DNA from 4 places in the Bradyrhizobium sp. CCBAU 45384 genome. Region 3 is predicted to be linked to each of the others. Evidence: predicted binding sites of a transcription regulator. Region 3 holds the regulator's gene; each other region holds the start of a gene.
The links. The regulator LexA, encoded in region 3, represses DNA repair genes until DNA is damaged. The targets are predictions, from matches to a motif close to TGTTCNNNNTGTGTTCNG.

Region 1: XH80_RS33660 (ImuA family protein) is a predicted target of LexA. The motif match lies at 1,542-1,559, and genes of this name have one in related genera.
Region 2: XH80_RS23895 (ribonuclease T2) is a predicted target of LexA. The motif match lies at 1,727-1,744, and genes of this name have one in related genera.
Region 4: recA (recombinase RecA) is a predicted target of LexA. The motif match lies at 1,695-1,712, and genes of this name have one in related genera.

The regions. Positions count from the first base shown of each region.
Region 1 covers NZ_LBIZ01000117.1:474,390-477,638, reverse strand. The annotation lists gene XH80_RS33670 (UdgX family uracil-DNA binding protein) at 1-227, opposite strand, end outside; gene XH80_RS33665 (putative DNA modification/repair radical SAM protein) at 227-1,462, opposite strand; gene XH80_RS33660 (ImuA family protein) at 1,623-2,399, shown strand; gene XH80_RS33655 (Y-family DNA polymerase) at 2,296-3,249, shown strand, end outside.
Region 2 covers NZ_LBIZ01000112.1:93,286-96,534, reverse strand. The annotation lists gene XH80_RS23900 (23S rRNA (adenine(2030)-N(6))-methyltransferase RlmJ) at 1-820, opposite strand, end outside; gene XH80_RS23895 (ribonuclease T2) at 980-1,681, opposite strand; gene XH80_RS23890 (hypothetical protein) at 1,814-2,275, opposite strand; gene XH80_RS23885 (hypothetical protein) at 2,458-2,763, shown strand; gene XH80_RS23880 (DUF3617 domain-containing protein) at 2,940-3,249, shown strand, end outside.
Region 3 covers NZ_LBIZ01000114.1:53,719-56,967, forward strand. The annotation lists partial or broken gene XH80_RS26480 (ComEC/Rec2 family competence protein) at 1-433, shown strand, start outside; gene XH80_RS26485 (hypothetical protein) at 523-957, opposite strand; gene XH80_RS26490 (hypothetical protein) at 1,150-1,353, opposite strand; gene lexA (transcriptional repressor LexA) at 1,539-2,240, opposite strand; gene XH80_RS26500 (molybdopterin molybdotransferase MoeA) at 2,416-3,249, opposite strand, start outside.
Region 4 covers NZ_LBIZ01000008.1:166,517-169,765, forward strand. The annotation lists gene XH80_RS01915 (hypothetical protein) at 1-408, opposite strand, end outside; gene recA (recombinase RecA) at 514-1,602, opposite strand; gene XH80_RS01925 (hypothetical protein) at 2,105-2,272, shown strand; gene XH80_RS01930 (hypothetical protein) at 3,038-3,226, shown strand.

The DNA of each region.
Region 1 (3,249 bases), on a different contig from region 3:
TGCAGGATTGCCGATTTTGCGAGATCGACGAATTTGCCTGATACATTGAACGTGCCGTCATTCACTTCGAGGATCGGCGACGGTGCGGGCGGCGCAAACAACTCCGCTTCGCCGCCTTGCACGGCCCAGGTGACGTCAGTGGGCCGCACATGATGAAGCACGAGGCTGCGGGCGGCTTTGCGCCAGCCGTCGAAATCGGTTTCGCTGTCGAGGGTCATGTACTGCATCAGAATCCAAACCCCAATTGCGTTGCTTTCGGCTTGAATCGTTCGATCAGTCCGGCAGCATCGAGACGATGCGGCGAAGGGCGGTGATCGCTGAGAATGATGAACGGCAGCGCCTTGTGCCTGGGCACGTGCAGCCGCGCCAGGTCGGAGAGGCGGATCGTGGTGGTGCGCCGCGTCGCGATGATGCGCTCGACCGCCTTGGTGCCGAAGCCCGGCACCCGCAGCAGCTCCTCGCGGCTGGCGCGGTTGACGTCGAGCGGGAAGCGGTCGCGATGGCGCAGCGCCCAGGCAAGCTTCGGATCGATATCGAGCGACAGCATGGCGCTGTCGTCGACGATCTCGCCGACGTCAAAGCCGTAGAAACGCATCAGCCAGTCGGCCTGGTAGAGCCGGTGCTCGCGCAGCAAAGGCGGCTGCACCAGCGGCAAGGCGCGGCTGGCATCGGGGATCGGGCTGAAGGCGGAGTAGTAGACGCGCCGCAGCCGGTAGGAGCCGTAGAGATTGGCGCTGGTGTGGAGGATGGTGTGATCGTTCGCACTGTCGGCGCCGACGATCATCTGCGTGCTTTGGCCGGCCGGCGCGAAACGCTGCGGTCTTGCCTTTGTTTTTTCGTTACGGCCTTCCTCGGCCTCGTCGAGCTTCAGCCGCAGCCGGCCCATGGTGCGGCGGATCGCGCGCACGTCTTTCTCGGGCGCGAATTGCTGCAGGCTCGCGGCTTCAGGCATCTCGATGTTGATGGAGAGACGGTCGGCATATTTGCCGGCCTCCGCGATCAGCGCATCGTCAGCTTCCGGAATTGTCTTGAGATGGATGTAGCCGCGGAAGTGATGCTCCTCGCGCAGCTTTCGCGCGACGCTCACCACTTGCTCCATCGTGTAGTCGGGGCTGCGGATGATGCCGGAGGAGAGAAACAGTCCCTCGATGTAATTGCGCCGGTAGAAGTCCAGCGTCAGCTTGACCACCTCGTCGATGGTGAAGCGGGCGCGCGGCACGTTGGAGGAGGCGCGGTTGACGCAATAGAGGCAATCGTAATTGCAGGCGTTGGTGAGCAGCACCTTGAGCAGCGAGATGCAGCGTCCGTCCGGCGCGTAGGAATGGCAGATGCCCATGGCCGGCGCAGTCGAGCCCATGCCCTTGCCGTCGCTGGAATCCCGCTTCTCGGTGCCGCTGGAGGCGCAGGAGGCATCGTACTTGGCGGCATCCGCGAGAATTTCCAGCTTGCGTTGTATGTCCATGTTTGAATCTCTTTGATTCCGCTCATGAATCTTTGGCGCGCCAATTCGATTGACTCTTCGGCTGCCGTTAGCTTTATATTAGAACATATCATGAACAAATGAGCCAGCCGTTGGTTCTTCTTTTGAAAGCCACGGCATCAATCTTTGAGGAGCGGCGAGCATGAGCGGCGCACGCATGAGCGCGCTTGCGACCTTGCGCAGCCAGATCGAACGGATCGAGACGCATCACCACGACCGCGTCGCGCTCGGTCACGGCGAAGTAGACCGCGCGCTGAAAGGCGGGCTCGCGCGCGCGGCGATCCACGAGGTGTTTTGCGAAGGGCGCCAGGGCGCGGCCGCAACGGGCTTTGTCACCGGGCTTGCGGGCCGCGTCACGACGCAGCGGCCGCTGCTATGGGTGCGGCAGGATTTCTCGGAGATCGAGACCGGCGCGCTGTCGATGAGCGGGCTCGCCGAGCTCGGCCTCGATCCGCGCCGCGTGGTGATGGTGCGTGCGGCTGACGTGGAGAGCGCGCTGCGCACCTCGGCCGATGCGCTCGCCTGCGATGCGCTCGGCGCCGTCGTGCTCGAGCTCTGGGGCGAGATCAGACAGTTCGACCTGGTGGCGAGCCGCAAGCTGACGCTGGCTGCGCAAGGCTCAGGCGTCACTGGCCTGTTGCTGCGGATGGCGGCGCAGCCGCTGCCGTCAACCGCGGAGACGCGCTGGATGCTGCGCGCGGCGCATTCACCGCCAGGATCGGTTTGGGATGTCTGGGGCGCGCCGCGCTTCGATGTCGAGCTGTTGCGCAATCGTCATGGCCCGTGTGGCCGGTGGATCATGGAATGGAAATGTGATGAGCGCCAGTTCAGTGAACCGTCGGCGTATCCTCAGCCTGTGGCTGCCGCGCCTGCCCATCGACCGGATCCAGCGCTTCTTCAGCAGCGCCGGGCTGGGTAAGAATAACAATGAGCCGAACATTGTCGTCATCAAGGACGTCAATGCATTGGTAATCCATGCGCTGGACGAGGCCGCAGAGCGCCTCGGCCTGTATATCGGCCAACCGCTGGCCAATGCGAGGGCGATGTGCCCAGATTTGAAAGTGTTCGACGCCGATGTCGTGGCTGATGCGAAGACGCTCAGCGACATCGCCGATTGGTGCGACCGCTTCACCCCGCTGGTGGCGCTCGATCCGCCGCATGGGCTGTTCCTTGATATCACCGGCTGCGCGCATCTGTTCGGCGGCGAGGCTGCCTTGTTGCAGACGCTGGTCCGGGCGCTCGGTCGACAAGGCTTTGCCGTCAGTGCGGCCATCGCCGGCACGTCGGTCTGCGCGCGCACGCTGACGCGGCAGGCCACGGGCAGCATCGTTGCCGATGGCGAAGAGGCGGCGGCGATCGACCGGTTTCCGGTGTCCGCGCTCGGTGCGGACGAAGCGATCACCACCGGCCTGCGCCGCGCCGGCCTGAAAACCATCGGCGATGTCGCATCGCGCAACGCCTCCGAAATCACGGCGCGGTTCGGCGCGCGGTTTTCCACGCTGCTCGCGCATGCGCTGGGGCAGGGCGATGCGCCGATCAGCCCGCGCAAGCCGCTGCCCGATTACATCGTGGAAAAACGCTTTGCCGAGCCGATCGCGACCGACACCATGATCGCGATGACGCTGTCGCGGCTCGCTGACACGTTGATCGCGTCCATGGAGAAGCAGGGCAAGGGCGCGCGGCGGCTGGAAGCTGCGTTCTTCCGCACCGACGGCGTGGTGCGCGCGATCATGGTCGAGACCGGGCGTCCGGTGACGCGAAGCGCCGTC
Region 2 (3,249 bases), on a different contig from region 3:
CCTGGCCGAGTGGCATTTCCAGCTCGGGCAGGATCGTCCTGAGCTCGCCTTGCAGCGTGTAGGGCGGATTGACAATCAGAAGTCCTGTCGAGGTGAGGGCCGCGCCATCAAGTTGCGGCGCGACGCTGAATTCGAGGCGGAGACATTTTCCAGGCGTCTTTGCTGCAGCTGCGGTGCGCGCCACGTCTTGCGCCAGCGTATCGGTGGCGCGCCTGGACTTGGCGGGATACCAGATCACATAGATACCGGTCGGCCATTTCGCGAAGGCCGTGGAGAAGGCTTCACTCAGCCTTTCGAACTCGTCTTTCGCCTCGAAGGGCGGGTCGATCAGCACCAGCCCGCGCCGCTCCTTCGGCGGCACGAAAGCCGGCAGCGCCATCCAGCCGTCGAGATCGACCACGCGCGCCTGTTCGTCGCGCCGCAGCACGTCGATCAGCGCCTTGCGGGCTCTCGGCTCGAGCTCGCAGGCCACGAGGCGGTCCTGTGGCCGCATCAATCCGCGGGCGATCAGGGGCGAGCCCGGATAGGCCTTGAGCTCGCCCTTCGGATTGAAGGCGCGAACGATGTCCATGTAGGGCTTGGTCAGGGCCACTGTCTCGTTCGACAGGCGCGCCTGCATCAGCCGAGCGATTCCCGTCAGCCACTCGCCGCTGCGGCGCGCCTCGTCGCTGTCGAGATCATAGAGGCCAGCACCCGCATGGGTGTCGATGACCCGGAAGGCGGCCGGCTTGTCCTGCAAATAGGTGAGAATACGCGCCAGCACGATGTGCTTGATGACATCGGCGAAGTTGCCGGCGTGAAAGGCGTGGCGGTAGTTCATGGGCGAGATTTACGACATCGCGCGATGAAAGTAACTGTTGTCATTCCGGGGCGGCGCGACAGCACCGAACCCGGAATCCATTTCGCCATCGGCAATGGGCCCAGATGGATTCCGGGCTCGCGCTTCGCGCGCCCCGGAATGACGATCTGAAGACTAATCCTAACCCCCCCTGATCGGCGGCATCGTCACCTGGTCGCGGCGGCAGCTGCGGCGTTCGAGCTCCTCGCAGGCGCGAAATTGCAGGTCCTTGCTGAGGCAGATGCGAACCTCGGAGAGCCGGGTCCGGTTGCAGGTGACCGAGACGGCTGCGTTGCTCAGGCCCGGATTGGCCTTGATGAAGGCTTCTTCGACCTCGCCGGGGGCCACCGTCTTGGCCTGCGACAGCTCAAGATACTCGGGCGGAATCTTGATCGCGGCGCGCGCCTTGCGGATCGTCTCGAAGTAGTTGCGGCCGTCGAGCCCGGAGCAGGTGCCGTGCTTGTCCCACTCGTTGAAGATCAGGCCTGGCGCGGGCATCAGATCGAGCATCGAGGAGACGATGTTGCGGTTCAGCCGCGGTGACGGCCGTTGGCAATATTCCGGAAAGCCGCTCTCGTATTGCGGCCACAGCCCGTGCACCACAAAGGAATAGGGCCGTCCCTCGCACTGAATGTTCGAACGCCCGCCGCTGCGACCGCGCTCTGCCGCTTCCTCGCAGAAGGACGGTGACCACGACAGTGACAGCACATAGAAGTCGAACTCGCCGGGTGCGTTCTGCCGCTTGTCCTGGGCTCTCGCGCCACCCGCCAGCGAAACCAGCCCCGCCGCAAGGGTCAGCGAGATCAGGAGGCGGGAGAACGAATGCAATCTAAAATAAAACATAGCAACGCCCCTCAACTAGACTGTGCAATCAGCCTAGCAGCCATCCAGAACATTTCAAGAACAAATTTCGAGCGACCCGCGCAGGTCGCTTGATCGGGCCGAATCAGGCGCCTCGGTTTAAGGCTCTTCAGTTCAAGGCTTGGCGGCGCGGCAGGAGGGATTGTAGGCCCAGTTGCGGTCGAGCCCGACCACGCACCATTCGACACCCTGGCCGTAACCGGCAAAGCCGCCATCCTCGATGATCGAGAAGTGCACCCGGCGCATCTTGCCGTCAGTGAGCATGGCCTCGCCGGTGCAGTAGCGGCGCGGAATGTTGTCCGATGCCCAGGGGCGGAAGGCGGTCTCGTGAACGTTCGAAAATCCCGTGATCTGCAGCGGCGAATTCCAGAACGAGCTTTCCTTCTCCCAGAACTGGGTCGAGATCGTCGGCAGCGCCTTGTCGCACTCGGCAACGCGGCCGTCGTAGCGCGGTCCGCTCAGCCAGAAGTTCAGCTCGAGCGGATTGGCCGCCTTGGCCTCACCGAGCGACAGCGCTCCGAACATGAGGCCGAGGACGGCGGCAAAGCGGAACGATTTCGGGGAGGGGGCGCGCATGGGCAATCCGGACAGCTGGTCTTGCGGAGGCTGGACGGTGCCGCGAAGGCCGGGAGAGGTCAAGTGCAGCGCGGCAACACTCGGCCAGGAGTTGATCACAACGTCGCATCCGGCAGGCCTTCCGTTCTTTTCACCGCCGCGCCCGCACCGTAAGCTGGGGCCAACCAATCGGAGTGACGGGAATGCGAATCATTGCGGCTGCGGGCCTTCTTGCCAGCCTGGTTGTCTCGGGGATGATGGCGAGCCAGTCGGCGCGCGCCGATATCCTGCCGGTGCCGCCGTTCAAGGGCAACGACACCGGCGGCATCATCGCCTATTCGATGGCGACGCAGGTCGATGCGCGTCAGGTCGCGGTCGATCACTGCGCGCGCTATGGCAAGGTGGCGAAATTCCTCGCAGTGCAGGCCTATGAGGGCGGCTACATCTCGTTTTCCTGCCGCTGGGTGCCCTATGGCGCTGCCGACCGGCCGATCCGCACGCTCTACTAAGGCGCGTTCGAAACGCTAAAGCATGATCCGGAAAGGTGTGAAGCGGTTTTCCCTCGCGACATCAGCGGAACGCGTTTGCGCGGAGATCATGCTCAAACAAACAGCTAAAGCGCGATGACGATTCAACCCAATCTCATCGCGCCTTAGCCACGACGTCTCAGCCGGGAGTCTCTCCTATGACGCGCAAGCTTGCTTTGCTCGGATCAGTCGCTTGTTTTTTGGTGTCGGCAGGAAGCGCCTTGGCCGACGATCTGCCGGTGCGCAAGGCCGGCCTCTGGGAAATGAAGATGGCCAGGTCAGGCTCGGCGATGCCGGAGATGACCATGCAGCATTGCACCGACGAGAGCGTCGACAAGGAGATGGCCAACAACGTTTCCCCGATGGCCAAGCAGATTTGCTCCAAGCAGGACGTCAAGAAAACCGCGACCGGCTATATCAGCGATTCCGAGTGCAGCGTCGCCGGCATCAACACGACCTCGCATGCCG
Region 3 (3,249 bases):
GGAGTGGCTTGCAGCGGACGCTGATCCGCGCGATGCGGCGAGCACCTCGCTCGGCGACGGCGTGTCGTGCGACGATGCCGGCTGCGTGACGCCGCTTGCCGACGGCCGCATGGTCGCGCTGGCGCTCCGCATCGACGCGCTGGCTGATGATTGCGGTCGCGCGGCCCTGGTGGTGACGGCAAAGCCTGCGCCGCCGGATTGCACCGGGATGGTGATCGATCGGCCGCGTCTGGCGAGCCAGGGCGCGCTGGCGCTGACACGTCGCGGCGATGGCTTTGCCATTGCGGCGGCGAGGGCGAGAGGCGCAAACCGCCCCTGGTCGCCGGCGGCGGCCGGCGATGGAGATTTCGAAGGGACCCTCATGCCGCGGTCCGCAGCTCCGCGCGCCAAGGACGCAACACCGTCCGAGGCCGACCTTCAGGCCGAGGATTGAGGCATGATCCGGAAAAGCGCGGAGCGGTTCTCCGGCGCTACAAACGCGAAAACGCGTTTGCGCGGAGATCATGCCCAAATTAGGCCGGTTCAACCGATCGGCAGGCCCGGAGGTGTCGGCTGTCTGTCGGCGACAACTTGCGGCTTGTGCTCGCGCTCACCGAGCGGCAGGGTCACCGGCAGTTGCAGCACGGTTGCGCGCTGGCCTTCGACGAGCTGGGTCACCAGCACGTATTTGCCATCGGGGAATTCGATCGCGTCGTGATGACGATCGGGAATGTGCGGATCGACCTTGCCGAACTTGCCGACGCGCGAATTGATGGTGCGCGTCCAGATCCACCTGTTGTCGTAGCGGACGTTGTCGGCGAAGGCGAGCTCCGTTCCCGGCAGCAGGCAGACCGCGACCGACTTGTCGGCTTCGGAGGCGAAGCCGCGCGTCGAGGTGCCGCGGAAGGTTGTCGTGACGATCGTCTCGCCGACCTCTGCGGGACGCGTCGCGACGGCATGCAAGCTATAGTCACACATCGGGTGCTCCTCATCAGCGATAGAGCACCCGCGCCTCTTCTGAGGCGCAGGCCTCTATCAGAGTGGAAGCCTGCGATCATATGCCATGTTGGGGGCAAATCTGCGGCTTGAGTCTGCAGGCTGCCATCACAATTTCTTTTTCAGACGTCCGAGGAACAAAGACTGCTTCCGTGCATTCCGAGAGCTTCTTCGTTAGCGCCCAGCCGGTGCCGACCAACCCGAATAAGGCCAGGCTGGCTGCGCCCGTTGCCCGACGGCGTTGCGGGCATTGCGGAATTGTTCGTTCGTCGCCTGTGGCGCCCTGCGAACGTGATGCTGCGGCTGCGCAGCGAAGGTTTGCGACGCTGATATTGCGATCAGCGCGATCGCGACGGTGCTCAGAATAATCTTGCGCATGGCGGTCTCCTCGGTCTCGCAAGGCCTGCGAAGCGATGCGTGCTTCGTCATGGCGTGCCGGGGATGTAGCGCGGGAGAGGTGGCCGGATAATCAGTGCAAAACCAGAAAAACCAACCAGCCGGAGCGGACAATCGTCCGCTCCGATCTTGAGGGCGTGCTTGCCAGGTGGCGACGTGCGCCGCGTTCAGTATTTGCGGTACAGCCCGATCAGCTTGCCCTGGATCTTGACCCGGTTGGGCGGCAGGATCCGGACCTCGTAGGCGGCGTTTGCCGGCTCGAGCGCGATCGAGGCGCCGCGGCGGCGGAAACGCTTGAGCGTGGCTTCCTCGTCGTCGATCAGGGCCACCACGATATCGCCGGTGTCGCAGCTCTCGTTGCGCTGGATCAGCGCCATGTCGCCATCGAGAATGCCGGCATCGACCATGGAATCACCGCGGACTTCGAGCGCGTAGTGCTCGCCCGCGCCGAGCATGTCGGGCGGGACGCTGATGGTGTGGCTGCGCGTCTGCAAGGCCTCGATCGGCGTACCGGCCGCGATCCGGCCCATCACGGGAACTGCGACAGGGCGTTCGCCCTCATCGACGGGCGGGCTCGACATCGTGCGCACCTTGCCGAGATTGCCCTCGATGACGCTCGGCGTGAAGCCGCGACGGCTGCCGGCAGCCGCCTGGAGTTCAGGCAGCTTGATCACTTCGATGGCGCGGGCCCGGTTGGGCAGGCGGCGGATGAAGCCGCGCTCCTCGAGCGCAGTGATCAGGCGATGGATGCCCGACTTGGAGCGCAGGTCGAGCGCATCCTTCATCTCGTCGAAGGAGGGCGGCACGCCGCTTTCCTTCAATCGCTCGCTGATGAACCGCAGGAGCTCGTATTGTTTGCGCGTTAACATCTCGACCAAAATCCCCCTGACGATGTCGCTCGATTCCCAGACGCTGAATTCAGCAGTAAGCCGCTACATGCTCGAAACAAAGCATGAACGGACACTATATGTTCGATACATGTTCCACAACTGCTTAATTTACCGTGAACGCGACAAAGTTCGCGGGACGGTTGCGTCGGCGCGCTCACTCCGGCAGTCGCAACACCTCGCAAGGCGTGCCGGAAGCGGCCTTCGGTGCGAACGGCGCGCGCACGAGAAGTGCCTGTGCCGCAGCGAGATTCGCCAACAGTGAGGAATCCTGGTGGTTGACGGGAAGAGCGACGAGCGTGCCGTCGTCCCGCGTCTCCAGACGCGCACGCAGATAATCCTCGCGCTGGTCATTGGCCCCGAGGTCGCGACCGAGCACGGCGCGTTCGCGGCGATGATGAATCATTGAGCGGCCCGACAGCGCGCGAATCAGCGGCACCAGAAACAGGAAGCCGCAGACGTAGGATGACACGGGATTGCCGGGCAGGCCGATGACGCGCATCGGCCCGAGCTGCCCGTTCATCATCGGCTTGCCCGGCCGCATCGCGATCTTCCAGAACGCCATCGAGATACCTTCGTGCCGAAGCGCCTGCTGCACCAGATCGTGGTCACCGACAGACGCTCCGCCGGTCGTGATCAGGATGTCGGCGCCGGATTCGCGGGCGCGGCGGATGCCCGAGGTGGTGGCGGCAAGCGTGTCGGCGGCGACGCCGAGATCGATGGTGTCGGCACCCTCGCTGCGGGCGAGGGCGTGCAGGGCGTAGCCATTGGAATAGACGATCTGGCCGGGGCCGGGTGTCGAGCCCGGCATCACAAGCTCGTCGCCGGTTGCGAGAATCGCGACCTTAGGACGGCGATGAACGCTCAGCTGCGGATGGTTCATGCCCGCGGCGAGCGCAAGGTCCCGATCGGTCAGCCGTGCGCCCTTGCGCAGGAGCACGTCGCCCTCGCGGAAGTCGATCCCGGCCGGGCGAATGTGCCGCCCGGTGAC
Region 4 (3,249 bases), on a different contig from region 3:
CCTGGCACTGTGGGCTCCGAGCAAATCGAAATCGACTATTCGCAGCCTGGTACGCTCGGCCGCGTACGACTCGGAACGGAGATAGTCGAGGATCCAGATCAGTTGCAATTGATTGCTCGGGCTGGGATCAAACCACAGCTCGATCTCTTCGACACCGTAGGCTTTGCAGAACCAGACCTTGTGCGCGAGACCGCTCTGGGGCGACCGCGCAACCAGATCGGACCAACGTACCTCCCGCTCGCCCAAGAAAGAGCCTCTGAAAGAGCCTCCGGTGAGATACTGTTCAAGATGGTGCGACGTAGGCAGTGGTCCGGAGACGAATCGAAAGATCAGCGGGACGACCATGTCGGCGCGATCGGCAAAGGTGAGACCAACGCCGGACGAACTGGTCAGGATCACGCGCTTCACCACACCACCCGATCACTCCAACGCAAAAAGAGACGGGCACTGACGACGTCGGCAACTCAACGTCCCCAGCGCCCGCTCCTCGCGAAAAACTTCTCGCTTTAGGGCTTACTCGTCCGCCGGCTCCTCGCCGTCGGCGTCGCTCTCGGGCGTGCCGGCCAAAATCTGCTCGGAGATCAAGCCGGAGTTCTGGCGGATCGCGGTCTCGATCTTGGCGGTGATGTCCGGGTTGGACTTCAGGAACGCTTTCGAATTCTCGCGGCCCTGGCCGAGGCGCTGGCTGTCATAGGAGAACCAGGCGCCGGACTTTTCGACGATGCCGGCCTTGACGCCGAGATCGAGGATCTCGCCCATCTTGGAGACGCCCTCGCCGTACATGATGTCGAACTCGACCTGCTTGAAGGGCGGCGCCAGCTTGTTCTTCACCACCTTCACACGCGTCGTGTTGCCGACCACTTCGTCGCGCTCCTTGATCGCGCCGATGCGGCGGATGTCGAGGCGGACGGAAGCGTAGAACTTCAGCGCGTTGCCGCCGGTCGTGGTTTCGGGCGAGCCGTACATCACACCGATCTTCATGCGGATCTGGTTGATGAAGATCACCATGGTGTTGGACTTGTTGATCGAGGCCGTCAGCTTGCGCAACGCCTGACTCATCAACCGCGCTTGAAGACCCGGCAGCGCATCACCCATCTCGCCTTCGAGCTCGGCCTTCGGCACCAAGGCCGCGACCGAATCGACCACCAGCACATCCACCGCGCCCGAACGCACCAGCGTGTCGCAGATTTCCAGCGCCTGCTCGCCGGTGTCGGGCTGGGAGATCAAGAGCTCGTCGATGTTGACTCCGAGCTTGCGGGCATAGACCGGGTCGAGCGCGTGCTCGGCGTCGATGAAGGCGCAGATGCCGCCCTTCTTCTGGGCTTCCGCCACCGTGTGCAGCGCCAGCGTGGTTTTTCCTGAGGATTCCGGCCCGTAGATCTCGACGATGCGCCCCTTGGGCAGACCGCCGATGCCGAGCGCGATATCGAGCCCGAGCGAGCCTGACGACACTGCCTCGATGTCCATCGAACGGTCGTTCTTGCCGAGCTTCATCACCGAGCCCTTGCCGAACTGACGCTCGATCTGGGAGAGCGCGGCAGCCAGAGCTTTACTCTTGTCCATGGAAGATCCTTCGACGATACGCAGGGCAGTGGTGGACATTGGGTCGTGCTCCTTATGGCGAGGATTCGGGTGCGGGACAAACGATTGACGCGGCGGATCGTCGATAAAAACAATGTACACTATTTGTTCTACGTTCGCAATATGTTCTTTTCAGATTTGGAGGGGCTGGCCGTATTAGGACAGCGCCAGATTTGGGCTGCCCTCATCCGCCTTGGCGAATGTCGGAATCGAAAGGGGCCACCTCGCGGTGGCCCCTTGCCGGTTGCAATAATTGTTCGGGATCAAATTCCAGCCCCGGCCCACGTATTTCTACCGAGATCGTGGAGGATGTGAAGTCCGTTAAACTGCGGTGTTCCGGCAGGGGAACATCGGATGTCCTTATTTCCCGAAATGAGCTTTCGGCGCTCTTCTGACACATGATGTGTATCAAAGACGGAAGAGCCGTTCTGCCGTCATAATTTCGCAATTCTTCGGCACAGAACTTTTCTGTGGCCGCGGGCGTTTCTTTGAGAACGGCGCTGCCACAGTCGGGGATCGGGTCATGACGGAAGATGCGCACCACGATGCGAACAGGCGCAATCAGCTGCGCGCGGCCGCGCTCGAGGAGATGCTGAAGTTCGAGCGCAGGGAAAGCGAGTTCCGCAAGAAGGACCGCGAGGAGCGCGCCGCCGATCTGCATCTGCCCCTGGACGAGATCAAGGTGCACTAAGGATAAAGGCCACGCGAAACGAGCCGCTGCCTACTGTGCATGGGGTTGTTTTCGTAGCTATGGCGGCGCGTGCCGCTCGGTCGCTACATCAGCGCCAGCAGCACGATGCCGATCACCAACACCACGAAGCCAGCCGCCGTCGCGGCGGCGAATGACCGCTCAACCTTGTCCATGATGCCACCCCGCTGTCGGCGCGCCACGTATCCCCCATGGCTTCGCCGTGCGCGGAAAGTGTCGCCAACGCTTGTGTCTGAAGTTGTGCGCGGAGATGTCTGAATTGGGACGCGACTGCTCCAGCGTCGGTTTGCCCGGTGGACCAACAATGAGCCTCCATGCCCAGTCGCCGATCCGTCCTGTCAGGCTGTCGTAAGCTGAGCGGGCTACGGTCATTTGGCTATGGTGTTGCAGCCCAGCACCTCAGCCTCCAATAACCTTCTACCCGCCCGGCTCTCCCCTGGCGGGTTTTTTTTCGCGCGTGAGCGCATGTCGCGCGCTTCCGTGGTTCTCCTGCCATGAACAGAGTTCCTGGTCGTAAGGCCGATGACCTGGCGGGCGGGTGCGCGGCCGTGAATCGCGGACCAGCCGCCCATGCAACGCGATCGTCGGCCTCCAGTTTCGGAATCTGATTTCGCATGCTTCGAGCTGCGCGCGCTTTCAGGATTTTCGTGAATTTTCCTCCACTTAACGGCAAATTTCGCTTGTCGGCGGAATATTCTCACGCCCAACATGTTTGCGCACATGGATAGGTGAATCGTGGAGGTGACCATGAATCACAGGGGCGTAGAGTTCACGGTTGCAAAGACGGCGATCCCGGGTGTGTGGCAGTGGCAGTTCCGGATCGGCGACGAGACCAAGACAGGTAAGACCGAGACGAAGATCGACCTCTTGGCCATCCGTCGGGTGCAGTTGCGTATCGATCGGGAACTGAAGGCGATCGGGCGCAAGACGGCGTGAACCGGCGGGGTTGACCGAAACCG